3 regions of the Polaromonas sp. P4_F9 genome follow, and region 2 is predicted to be linked to each of the others. Evidence: predicted binding sites of a transcription regulator. Region 2 holds the regulator's gene; each other region holds the start of a gene.
The links. Region 2 encodes sigma-54, which starts transcription at its own class of promoters, with help from an activator protein. Its sites were predicted from a motif close to TGGCANGNAANCTGCTTT; they were not measured.
Positions count from the first base shown of each region.

Region 1: a site for sigma-54 is predicted at 2,618-2,635, ahead of AC1DUB_RS17325 (ANTAR domain-containing response regulator). Genes of this name have one in related genera too.
Region 3: a site for sigma-54 is predicted at 1,470-1,487, ahead of AC1DUB_RS17335 (CmpA/NrtA family ABC transporter substrate-binding protein). Genes of this name have one in related genera too.

Region 1 is NZ_JBFUJT010000019.1:30,553-34,682, reverse strand. It holds gene AC1DUB_RS17330 (adenosylcobalamin-dependent ribonucleoside-diphosphate reductase) at 1-1,557, opposite strand, end outside; gene AC1DUB_RS17325 (ANTAR domain-containing response regulator) at 1,976-2,608, opposite strand; gene tsaD (tRNA (adenosine(37)-N6)-threonylcarbamoyltransferase complex transferase subunit TsaD) at 2,718-3,761, shown strand; gene AC1DUB_RS17315 (Hsp20/alpha crystallin family protein) at 3,897-4,130, opposite strand, start outside.
Region 2 is NZ_JBFUJT010000016.1:34,772-38,901, forward strand. It holds gene AC1DUB_RS15315 (THUMP domain-containing class I SAM-dependent RNA methyltransferase) at 1-1,045, opposite strand, end outside; gene AC1DUB_RS15320 (RNA polymerase factor sigma-54) at 1,069-2,616, opposite strand; gene lptB (LPS export ABC transporter ATP-binding protein) at 2,758-3,594, opposite strand; gene lptA (lipopolysaccharide transport periplasmic protein LptA) at 3,609-4,130, opposite strand, start outside.
Region 3 is NZ_JBFUJT010000019.1:34,789-38,918, forward strand. It holds gene AC1DUB_RS17330 (adenosylcobalamin-dependent ribonucleoside-diphosphate reductase) at 1-1,220, shown strand, start outside; gene AC1DUB_RS17335 (CmpA/NrtA family ABC transporter substrate-binding protein) at 1,663-2,907, shown strand; gene ntrB (nitrate ABC transporter permease) at 2,955-3,929, shown strand; gene AC1DUB_RS17345 (ABC transporter ATP-binding protein) at 3,966-4,130, shown strand, end outside.

The sequences.
Region 1 (4,130 bases), on a different contig from region 2:
GTCGTCGCCGCGCAAATGGCGGTAGAGCCGCCAGGCGTGGTCTTCCACCGCGTATTCCTTGAGGCTGCCGTCGGGCATGCGTTTCTTGCGGGTGTAGCGCCAGCTGAAGGCGGGCTCGATGCCGTTGCTGGCGTTGTCCGCAAAGGCCAGGCTGATGGTGCCGGTGGGCGCGATGGACAGCAGGTGCGAGTTGCGCAGCCCGTGGGCGCGGATGCGCTCCTTGAGCGGCTGCGGCAAACGTGAGGCAAAGCGCTGGCCGCTCAGGTACAGGTCGGCATTGAACAGCGGAAAGGCGCCGCGTTCGCGCGCCAGCGCCACCGAGGCGTCATAGGCCGCGTCGCGCATGACTTCGGCGATGTGCCGCGCCATGTCGCGGGCCTCGGGCGTGTCATAGCGCAGGTTGAGCATGACCAGCGCATCGCCCAGCCCGGTGAAGCCCAGGCCAACGCGGCGTTTGTTGCGCGCCTCTTCCTGTTGCTGTGGCAAGGGCCAGACCGTGACGTCCAGCACGTTGTCGAGCATGCGAACCGCCACGCGGGCCATCTCGGTAAACGAGGCCTCGTCGAAGCGGGCCTTTTCATCAAAGGGATCCAGCACAAAACGGGTCAGGTCGATCGAACCCAGGCAGCAGCATCCGTATGGCGGCAGCGGCTGCTCGGCGCAGGGATTGGTGCTGGAAATCGTCTCGCAATACGACAGGTTGTTGTCGTGGTTGATGTGATCGAGAAACAGGACACCTGGCTCCGCATGGTCATAGGTCGAACGCATGATCTGGTCCCATAGATCCCGCGCCCTGAGTTTGCGGTAAACCCACAGTCCATTGTCGGGGCCCTGAAAGGCCCCTGCGGCTTTCTGCTCCACGCCGGGCTGGGCACGATGAACCAGTGAGACCTCTGCATCGGCGACAACGGCCTCCATGAAGGCGTCGGTGACGCCCACCGAGATGTTGAAGTTGCGCAGGTCGCCGCCATCCTTGGCGTGGATGAACTCTTCGATGTCGGGATGGTCGCAGCGCAACACACCCATTTGTGCGCCACGCCTGGAACCGGCGGATTCGACCGTCTCGCATGAGCGGTCAAACACGCGCATGTAGCTGACCGGCCCTGAAGCACTGCTCTGGGTGCTGCCGACCCAGGCGCCGCGCGGGCGGATGCGCGAAAAGTCGTAGCCGACGCCACCGCCGCGGCGCATGGTTTCCGCCGCCTCCGTGAGGGCGGTATAGATGCCGGGGTGGCCGTCTTCCGTCTGCGAGATGGAGTCACCGACCGGCTGCACAAAGCAGTTGATCAGTGTGGCCGACAGGTCCGTGCCCGCAGCGGACTGGATGCGGCCGGCCGGCAGGAAGCCCTGCTGCAGGGCTTGCAGGAAGCGGCCTTCCCATTGCTGGCGCAACTCCGGCGCTTCAGCCTGTGCCAGGGCGCGCGCCACGCGCTGGGTGACATCCAGGATGCTCTTCTCGGTTCCCTTGCCATATTTCTCCAGCAGAATCTCTTCGCTGATGTCCTGGGGGGGGAGGGCATGGACGGCGGTGGCGGGTCTGGATAGCTGGTCTGGCATGAGGCGGCTCCTGTGAATGGCTTGACGCATCGTACGAGTGGGATACGCCAGGCAGTTTGATTCAGAACAAACCTGGGGAAATCGATTTTTGCAGTATCGCCGTTCTACTTCAAGGGCGGTCTCAAGGATGACGTGCAACACCCCCGCCGCACAGCAAGCGGGGTGCGCGCATGAAAAGTCTGCGCATGAAATCAGCGCCAAGGCAGGGCCAAGGCAGCCGTGGCCCGGATACGCAGCCCGTGGGGCTATAGCCGTTGGGCTGGTGGGTTATTGGGTCAGTGGGCGCGAGCCCGGTTGAATGGGCGTGCCCTTGCCCGACAAGTCAATCGCCTGCCCACCCGGCAAGCCGGGACGATCTCGGGATTTTGTGTGTTGCGCACCACATTTGTGCGGTGCACCATTTCGGCTGCGGGCCAGTTCAACCGAGCAGGTCGGCCGCGTCGAGCATGCGCTGCGCCACTTCACCAAGGCGCAGACCTTTGTCCATGGCGGCCTTGCGCAGTTTTTCATAGGCCACCTGCTCGGAAAGACCCAGGCGCTGCATCAACATTCCCTTGGCCCGGTCGATGATCTTGCGGTCGTGCAGTTCGGTTTTGGCATGTGCCAACTCGCGCCTGAGTTTCTGTTCATATTCAAACCGCGCCATGGCGACGTCCAGAATGGGCCGGATGCGGTCGGGTGAGAGGCCCGCCACGATATAGGCGGACACGCCGGCAGCTACGGCATCCTTCACATGCGTGGTGTCGTTGTCGTTGGTGAACAGCACAATAGGGCGCCGCTCGTCGCGGGTGGCCATGACCACATGTTCCAGCGAATCGCGGGCTTCGCTCTCGGCGTCCACAATGATCATGTCGGGCTGCAGCTGGGCCAGCCGCTCCTCCAGAAAGGTGTCTGCCGGTAGCACCGCCACGATGTTGTAACCGTTTTCGAGCAAGCCAATACGCAACTGGCGTGAGCGTTCGATCAGCGCCAGGGCGGCCTCATCTGCCGCGTCGGATGTGGACAAATCCGGCGCAATCACAACAAGACGCAGGGATTGGGGCGATGACATGCGCCGTAACGTGCAAGATTCGCGCCAGTTTGGGGCTGCCCGTGCCGGTTTCTGCCGCCGGATGTTCCTCCCCAAGCCGGGGAGGAGCCCAAACCTTACACTTGGGACGATGCTAGTTCTTGGAATTGAGTCGAGTTGTGATGAAACGGGTGTGGCGCTGGTGGATGCCGCCGGCAGCGATGTGCCGCGCCTGCTCTCGCATGCCCTGTACAGCCAGATCCAGATGCACCAGGCGTATGGCGGCGTGGTGCCGGAACTGGCCAGCCGTGATCACATCCGGCGGGTCCTGCCCTTGACGCACCAGGTCATGGACGAGGCCGGGCGGACGCTGGCGCAGGTGGATGTGGTGGCCTACACGCGCGGGCCGGGGCTGGCCGGCGCGTTGCTGGTGGGCGCCGGTGTGGCCTGTTCGCTGGCGGCTGCGCTGGGCAAGCCGGTGATGGGCGTGCACCATCTGGAGGGGCATTTGCTGTCGCCTTTCCTGAGCGCCGACCCGCCGGTGTTTCCGTTTGTGGCCCTGCTGGTTTCCGGCGGGCACACCCAGCTGATGCGGGTGGACCGTGTCGGCAGCTACGAGCTGCTGGGAGAAACCATCGACGACGCGGCGGGCGAGGCCTTTGACAAGTCGGCCAAGCTGATGGGCTTGCCCTATCCCGGCGGGCCGCATCTGGCTGACCTGGCGCGGCAAGGCGATGGCACCGCCTTCAAATTGCCCCGGCCCCTGCTGCACAGCGGAGATCTCGATTTTTCGTTCGCGGGGCTGAAAACCGCGGTGCTGACCCAAGCCAAAAAACTGGGGCCTGAGCTGGAAAACCGCAAAGCGGATCTGGCCGCGGCCACCCAGGCGGCCATTGTGGAGGTGCTGGTCAAAAAATCGCTGGCCGCCATGGCGCAAACCGGCCTGAAGCGACTCGTCGTCGCGGGCGGTGTGGGTGCCAATGCCCTGCTGCGCAGCCAGCTGAATGCGGCCTGCCAGCAACGCGGCATCCGCGTGCATTACCCGGAGCTGCACCTGTGCACGGACAACGGCGCAATGATTGCGCTCGCTGCCGGCATGCGCCTGCAGGCCGGCCTGGAAACGCTGCAGCGCGGCTACACCTTTGACGTGAAGCCGCGCTGGAGTTTGACCCCCACGGTCGCTCGCTCCGCGTAGCTCCCTGCCCCCAGAGGGGGCCGCTGCGCCTGCGGCCCGGCAAAGCCGGTTCCGCGGCCCTGGCTGGTATAACTTCCCGCCCCTCGTGGGGACCGCCGGCGAACATTCCAGCGGATACTCGGCCCTGATCAGGGATTACTGTATGTTGAGGTGGGTGACGTTGCTGACAGGGATTTTTTTGCCCAGCGTCAGCGTCAGCACGCCGTTTTCAAGTTTCGCGCTGCTGTTGGCGACGTCGATTTCAAGGGGAAAGCGCCAGGCCGCCTTGACGCTGCGGACGGCCTCAGCCTTGCTCGCCACGCGCACCACATCGCCTTCAATGCCAATGTCCAGCTGTTCTTTGGCCAGGCCCGGAACGTCGAGCTGCAG
Region 2 (4,130 bases):
CGATGGCCTGGGTGCCGTCCCAGGAGCCGCTGACGCCATGGCCCTGCTGGCGCCGCTGGTCGCGTCCCTGCACGCCGGTGATGCCGGCCACGCCGGCCACGTCAATGCGCTCGCCATAGGGGGGGTTCACCAGCATCACGCCGGACGGCGCGGGCGGCATGCGCTGCAGCGCATCACCGCCGCGCAGCTGCACGGCGTTGGCCACGCCCGCGCGCTCGGCATTGCGCTCGGCAAAATCCACCATGCGGAACGACACATCGCTGCCAAACACCGGTGCCGTCGGCTCCGTGATGGCGGCCTCGGCCTGGTCGAGCAGCCCCTCCCACACATGGGCCTGGAAGGGCAAATACTTCTGAAAGGCAAAGCGGCGGTTGATGCCGGGCGCGATATTGCAGGCAATCTGCGCCGCCTCAATCACGATGGTGCCGGAGCCGCAGCACGGGTCGTACAGTGGCACACCCTCTTTGCACTGCTGGTCCCAGCCGCTGGCGGCAATCATGGCGGCGGCCAGTGTTTCCTTCAGGGGAGCGTCTCCCTTGTCTTCGCGCCAGCCGCGCTTGAAGAGCGGCTCGCCCGAGGTGTCGATGTAGATGGTCGCCGTGTCGGTCGTCAGGTGCACATACACGCGCACGTCGGGCCAGCGCGTGTCCACATCGGGGCGCACCTCGTACTTGGCACGGAAGCGGTCGGCAATGGCGTCCTTGACCTTGAGCGCTGCAAAGTTCAGGCTGGTCAGCGGGCTGTGCTGCGCGGTGATCTCGACCTTGAAGGTCTGCTTGGGCGTGAACCAGATCTCCCATGCGACGCTGGCTGCCGCGTTGTAGAGGTCCTGCTCGCTGCGGTACTGGTTGTGCTGCAGCTCGATCAGCACACGCTGGGCCAGGCGGCTGTGCAGGTTGAGCTGCAGGGCATCGCGCCAGGAGCCCTGCAACTGCACACCGGCGCGCCAGGCCTTGCCCTCGATGCCGGTGATGCGTTTGACCTCGCTGGCCAGCAAGGCCTCGACGCCGGCGGCGCAGGGTAAAAAGAGTTGAAGTTGGTTCATAAGTAGGGCCTCAAGGGGCTCTTTCAAAGCGATTTGCGCAGGTTGGCAGGCGCGATGCGCAAAGCCTCGCGGTACTTGGCCACGGTGCGGCGCGCGCATTCAATGCCCTGCTCCTTGAGCATTTCGGAAATCTGGTTGTCGCTGAGCGGCTTTTTCAGGCTCTCGGACGAGACAAACTGCTTGATGAGGGCGCGCACCGCCGTGCTGGAGGCGTTGCCGCCGGTCTCGGTGCCCAGCGCGGAGCCGAAAAAGTACTTGAGCTCGAAGGTGCCGAACGGCGTGCTCATGTACTTGGCCGTGGTGACGCGCGAGATGGTGGACTCGTGCAGGCCCAGTTCGTCGGCAATTTCGCGCAGCACCAGCGGACGCATGGCCAGCTCGCCGTGTGTGAAGAAATTCTTTTGTCGCTCCACAATCGCACTGCTCACGCGCAGGATGGTGTCAAAGCGCTGCTGGATGTTCTTGATGAACCAGCGTGCCTCCTGCAAGCGCTGCTGCAGGGCCTGCCCATTCTGGCCCTTGTGCTGCTTCAGCGCATTGGCATAGATGTCGTGCACGCGCAGGCGGGGCATGACCTCGCTGTTGAGGGAGACCTTGAAGCCGCGGCCCGACTTGACGACGATCACGTCGGGCACGATGAGGTTGCGCTCGACGTTGACAAACCGCCGCCCGGGCTTGGGGTCCAGCCGGCCGATCACGGCGATGGCGCCCCGGATCACGCTCTCCGGAAATCCGCACAGGTAGGACAGGCGCTTCATATCCCGCTTGGCCAGCAGCTCCATGGGCTGCTTGCACATGGCGATCGCTGCGCGGGTCTCGTCGCAGTCCTTGCAGTCGAGCAGTTGCAGGCCGAGACACTCGGCCAGGTTGCGGGCACCGACGCCGGCGGGCTCCATGTGCTGCAGCAGCTTCAGGGCCATGGCAAAGTGCTGCTCCAGCTCTTCCGCCTGCTCAAGGTCGTCGCCCGCCAGGCCGGCGGCCAGTGACGCGAGACTGTCTTCGAGGTAGCCGTCGTCATTGAGCGACTCGATCAGGAAATGCAGCGCCGCCTGGTCTTCCTCCGACAGGCGCAGGCCGAGCGACTGACGGTGCAAATGGTCCTGCAGCGACTCATGGCTGCGGGCCAGGTCGGAAGCCTCGGCCTCGCTGTCATCCACATTGTTCTTGCGGGCAGGCGCGTCGCCGCCCCATTCGCTGTCGTCCGGCGCCGACTCCACCGTGCCGTCGCCCTCCCAGCTTTCTTCCAGCTTGGCCTCGGAGCTGATCTCGGGCCCTGTATCTACATCGTTTTGGCTTGCAACCCTTGGTTCATCAGGGCTTCCTGCTACTGAATCACCAGCAAACTCAAACTCCCGGCTGTCCTGGCTGACCGGCGTATCGGCATTCTCCAGGCCAAACTCCTCGCGCGGCGCGGCTTCTTCCGACACTTCCAGGAACGGATTTTCATCGAGCATCTGCTCGACTTCCTGGCTCAGCTCAAGGGTGGACAGCTGCAACAGGCGGATCGACTGCTGCAGTTGCGGCGTGAGCGCCAGATGCTGCGAGACCCTGAGGGAAAGGCCTTGTTTCATGGCATCCCTAAGCGCACGACAAAACGAATTGGGATGTATTAACCAAGCGGGGGCCGTGCAACCGGCTTTGCCGGGGCGCAGGCGCCGCCCCCTGCAGGGGGGAGGGAGCTACACGCAGTGAGCGACAACGGGGGGGAGCCATCACATTCTGAAGTGTTCACCGAGGTAAACGCGGCGTACATCGGCATTGTTCACAATCTCGGAAGGGGTGCCGGTCGCCAGCACATGGCCGTCACTGATGATGTAGGCATGGTCGCAAATGCCCAGCGTTTCGCGGACATTGTGGTCGGTGATCAGCACGCCAATGCCGCGCGACTTCAGGAAACCGATGATGCGCTGGATTTCGATCACGGCGATCGGATCAATACCGGCAAAAGGCTCGTCGAGCAGGATGAACCGCGGCTGCGTCGCCAGGGCGCGCGCAATCTCGACGCGGCGGCGCTCACCGCCCGACAGCGCCGGCGCCGGCGAGTCGCGCAAATGATCGACCCGCAAATCCTGCAGCAGCGCTTCGAGCCGCTTTTCAAGGTCTGCGCGGCCCAGCGGCTTGCCGCTGGCGTCCAGCTGCAACTCCAGCACGGCGCGCACATTCTCTTCCACGGTGAGCTTGCGAAAAATCGACGCTTCCTGCGGCAGGTAGCTCAGCCCGAGGCGCGCGCGCAGGTGAATCGGCATGTGCTCGACCGACTGGCCGTCGATGGAGATCTCGCCCGCATCGGCACGCACCAACCCCACGATCATGTAAAACGACGTGGTTTTTCCCGCGCCATTGGGGCCCAGCAGGCCCACCACCTCGCCTTTTTGCACGGACAGCGAGACATCCTGCACCACCTTGCGGCTGCCATAGGATTTCTGCAGCCCCTGGGCCACCAGACGGCTCGGCGGTGCGGTGCTGGCCGCCGGAGTATTGGCTGCCGGGGTATTGACCGACGATGTGTCAGTCACCGCATCCGCGGGTTGATTGTCCGTTCTGTCCATTTTTCGGCTTTCCGTCATGGCCCCAGCGTGGTGCCGGGACGCAAACGGAGCGCGGGTCCGGCCGGCGGCTGCGGTGCCGATGCGGCGCCGCGCGGCGACAGCATGGCGCGAATCCGCCCCGTGGGATTGGTGGCCGTGCGGTTTTGCGCGCCCCCATCCACAGTGAACACATCGGTGTTGTTGTCATAAACAATCAGGGAGCCGGTCGTTTCATCGACCAGGGTCGCGCCGTTGTAGCGCCGCACCACGGCCTGCTTGATGAATTTGACGGTGTCGGCACGGCTGTCGTATTCGATCCGCTCGCCTTCCCCTTCGATGTACTCGTCCACGCCATCGCGCTTTTTCCGGTAAAAGGCCAGCTTGCCCGGCGCCGCCACGGCCAGGGCCTGCTGGTAGCCCTGGGGATCCTGGCTGACATCCACCCGTTCGCCCCGGACAATGGTGGTGCCCTTGGTGATCACCACATTGCCGGTGAACACGCTGGTTTGTTTCAGGTCGTCGTAACGCAGGGCATCGGCCTCCGCATTCATCGGCTT
Region 3 (4,130 bases), on a different contig from region 2:
CCGTCAATGTGCCGGCCGACTATCCCTATGCAGACTTCCAGAACCTCTACCTCGAAGCCTGGCAGTCCGGACTGAAGGGGCTGGCCACCTACCGGCCCAATTCCGTGCTGGGTTCGGTGCTCAGCGTCGGCCCCACGGCCGCTCCGCTGCAGATCAATGATGCCAACCGGCGTCTGGCGCTGGAGCGCCTGCCCGCGCCCGTGCTGTCGTCCCTGCGCTGGCCGGGCCGGCCCGAGTTGCCGGGAGGCAATCCGGCCTGGACTTTCATGGTGCACCACCCCTTTGGCGACTTTGCGCTGTTCGTCGGCGAACTCGCGCCCGAAGGTGGCGGCGCGTCGCAGCCCTTTGAAGTCTGGGTCAACGGTGCCGAACAGCCACGCGGCCTGGGCGCAATGGCCAAGACGCTGTCGATGGATCTGCGCGCCAACGACCCGGCATGGCTGCAGCTCAAGCTGGACGCGCTGGCCACCGTGGCCGAAGAACGCGCGTTCGAGATGCCGTTCCCGCCGCATGGCGAACTGCGCCTGTTCCCGGGCGTTGTTGCGGCCACCGCAGCGGTCATCCGCTGGCGCTGCGACCAGCTCAAGTCCTTGCAGCCGGCCGTCAAGGCCGGCGCCACGCCAGTCATGGACGCCATGTTCAGCCGCGAGGAGCCGAAAACCGGCCCCTCAGGCACGCTGGCCTGGGCGGTGGACATCGAGAACCCGGCCACCGGCGAAAACTTCACCCTCACGCTGAAAGAAGTGACCCTGCCGGGTCCGGACGGCAGCACCGTCACCCGGCCCTGTGCCGTGGGGTTTTCGGGTAACTACCCACGCGCGCTCGATGGCCTGGCACGCCTGCTGTCGCTGGATATGCGGGTGATTGATCCGGCATGGATTGGCATGAAGCTGCGCAAGCTGCTCAACTACGCCGAGCCGCTGGGTCACTTCATGGCTTTTGTGCCGGGCCTGCCCCACGGCGAGCGGCGCCAGCAGACCTGGCCCTCGACCGTAGCCTATATGGCGCGCCTGATCATTCACCGCTATGCCATGCTTGGCATCCTCAATGAAGAAGGCTTTCCGCTGCGGGAGATGGGCGTGCTCGAATCCCCCAGGAACGCGGAAGCGCCCACCACGCTGGCCGGCAAGGCCTGCCCGGAATGCGGCAACCCGACCGTCATCAGGAAGGATGGTTGCGACTTCTGCACGGCATGCGGTTACGTGGGGCAATGCGGCTAGCGATGCTCCGCCCGCCCCTGATGGACGCAGCAGCCCAACATCAAAACGGCCAGGGGATGCAGGCGCACCGCCAGGCCTGGCTCCGAAATGGTGCGCCGCACAAATACAGTGCGGAATCAAAAAAATCGTGAGCCGGTCTGGCATGCGGCCCACGACGCTATCAATTCAGTAGCTGGTTACGCCCATTGGCAAATGGTCCAGGCGCCATCTCGCGTCTGTCGTGAGTCTATGTGAAGCACAAGAACCTGTTGGCACAGGTCTTGCGTTGAACTCCCTATCGGGCATATCACTTCAACGGCGAAGTGGAATGTCCTCCCTGAACAAAGGCGTTCGCACCCTGCACTCACATCCATTGTGTTTGCCCGGGTCGAGCGCCTTTTTTGTTTTTTGTTTTTTGTTTTTTGTTTTTTGTTTTTTGTTTTTCACTTCTGGAGTCAAAACCGTGACTGATCTGCTGAAATCCTCCCTGACACGCCGTACCGTCCTGCAGGCTGCCGCAGTGGGTGCCGTGGGCATCAACCCGGCGCTGCGTGCTGCTGTCTATGCCCAGGGCTCGGACGCCCCTGAAAAGAAGGAAGTGAAGATTGGCTTCATCCCGCTGACCGACTGCGCCTCGGTGGTCATGGCCTCGGTGCTCGGCATTGACCAGAAATACGGCGTAAAAATCATTCCCACCAAAGAAGCCAGTTGGGCCGGCGTGCGTGACAAGCTGGTCAACGGCGAGCTCGACTTCGCCCACGTGCTCTACGGCCTGATTTACGGCGTGCACATGGGCACCGCCGGCCCCAAGAAAGACATGGCCGTGCTGATGACCCTCAACAACAACGGCCAGGCGATCACGCTGTCCAAGAAACTGGCCGACAAGGGTGCCGTCGACGGCGCGGGTCTGGCCAAGCTGATGGCCAGCGAAAAACGCGAGTACACCTTCGCCCAGACCTTCCCGACCGGCACGCACGCCATGTGGCTGTATTACTGGCTCGCTGCCAACGGCATCAACCCGATGAAGGATGCCAAGGTCATCACCGTACCGCCGCCACAAATGGTGGCCAACATGCGCGTGGGCAACATGGACGGCTACTGCGTGGGCGAGCCCTGGGGGCACCGCGCCATCATTGACGGCATTGGTGTCACGGCTGTCACCACCCAGGACATCTGGAAAGACCACCCGGAAAAAGTGCTGGGCACCACCGGCGATTTCGTCAAGAAGTATCCCAACACGGCACGCGCCGTCACCGCCGCCATCATCGAAGCCGGCAAGTGGATCGATGCCGGCCTGCAGAACAAGAACAAGATGGCCGAGACCGTGGCCGACAAGGCCTATGTCAACACCAGCGTGGACGCCATCAACCAGCGCATTTTGGGCCGCTACCAGAACGGCATGGGCAAGACCTGGGATGACCCGAACTACATGAAATTCTTCAACGACGGCGCGGTCACCTTCCCTTACCTCTCCGACGGCATGTGGTTCCTCACGCAGCACAAGCGCTGGGGCCTGATCAAGGACCACCCCGACTACCTCGGCATTGCCAAACAGATCAACCAGATCGACATCTACAAACAGGCCGCCACGGCGGCCAAAGTCAGCGTTCCGAAAGACGCGATGCGCACCAGCAAGTTGATCGACGGCACGGTATGGGACGGCAAGGATCCGAAGAAGTACGCCGATGGCTTCAAGGTCCACGCCTGAAATAGCCGCTGAGCATTCATCAATCTCCCACCAAAGGACGTGACACCATGGTCAGTGCCGTATTCCACAATCCGCTGGACGCCGCAGCGCCAGCCGCTCGAAGCAGCGAACGAAGCGCTGCACATCCGATAGCTGCCACCGCGCACAAACCCGGGGCGCCAGCCCTCCATGACATGAAGAATCCAGCCCCGTCCGTCATCACGGCCCCAGCAGCCCCCGCCACAGCCCGGCAGCCATGGGACTCGTCATTTCTCTGGCTCGCCATCCTGCCACCCCTGCTGGGCATGGGCCTGCTGGTGTTGGTGTGGGAGCTGGTCTCCGTGGGCACCGGCGCCAGCATTCCCTCGCCCAGGGACACCTTCACGCAGGCGGTGCAGGTGTTCAGCGACCCCTTCTACAACAAGGGGCCGAATGACCAGGGCGTGGGCTGGAACGTGCTGTCATCGCTCAAGCGCGTGGCCATGGGCTTCGGCATGGCGGCCATCGTCGGCATTCCGGTCGGTTTCATGATTGGCCGCTTCGACTTTCTGAGCCGCATGTTCAATCCGCTGATCAGCCTGCTGCGCCCGGTGTCGCCGCTGGCCTGGCTGCCGATCGGCCTGCTGGTGTTCAAGGGCGCCAACCCGGCTGCCATCTGGACCATCTTCATCTGCTCGATCTGGCCCATGATCATCAACACCGCCGTGGGCGTGCAGCGCGTGCCGCAGGACTACATGAACGTGGCCCGGGTGCTCAACCTGTCCGAATGGAAGATCGTCAGCAAGATTCTTTTCCCTGCCGTACTGCCTTACATGCTGACCGGTGTGCGCCTGGCCGTCGGCACCGCCTGGCTGGTCATCGTGGCCGCCGAAATGCTGACCGGCGGCGTCGGCATCGGCTTCTGGGTCTGGGACGAGTGGAACAACCTGAATGTCAAGAACATCATCATCGCGATTTTTGTGATCGGCATTGTGGGGCTGGTGCTGGAGTTTGCGCTGATCAAGCTCGCCACCGCCTTCACCTTCGAAGAAGTGAAGAACTGAAAAACTGATCCACCCCAACAACCGAGGATGACGACCATGAGCACATCTTTCACCACCAAGTACATCGAAATCCAGGGTGTCGAGCAGACCTTCAAGACCAAGAAAGGCCCGTTCTGCGCACTGCAAAACATCAACCTCACGGTCGCCCGCGGTGAATTCGTCGCGCTGATTGGCCATTCGGGATGCGGCAAGTCCACCTTG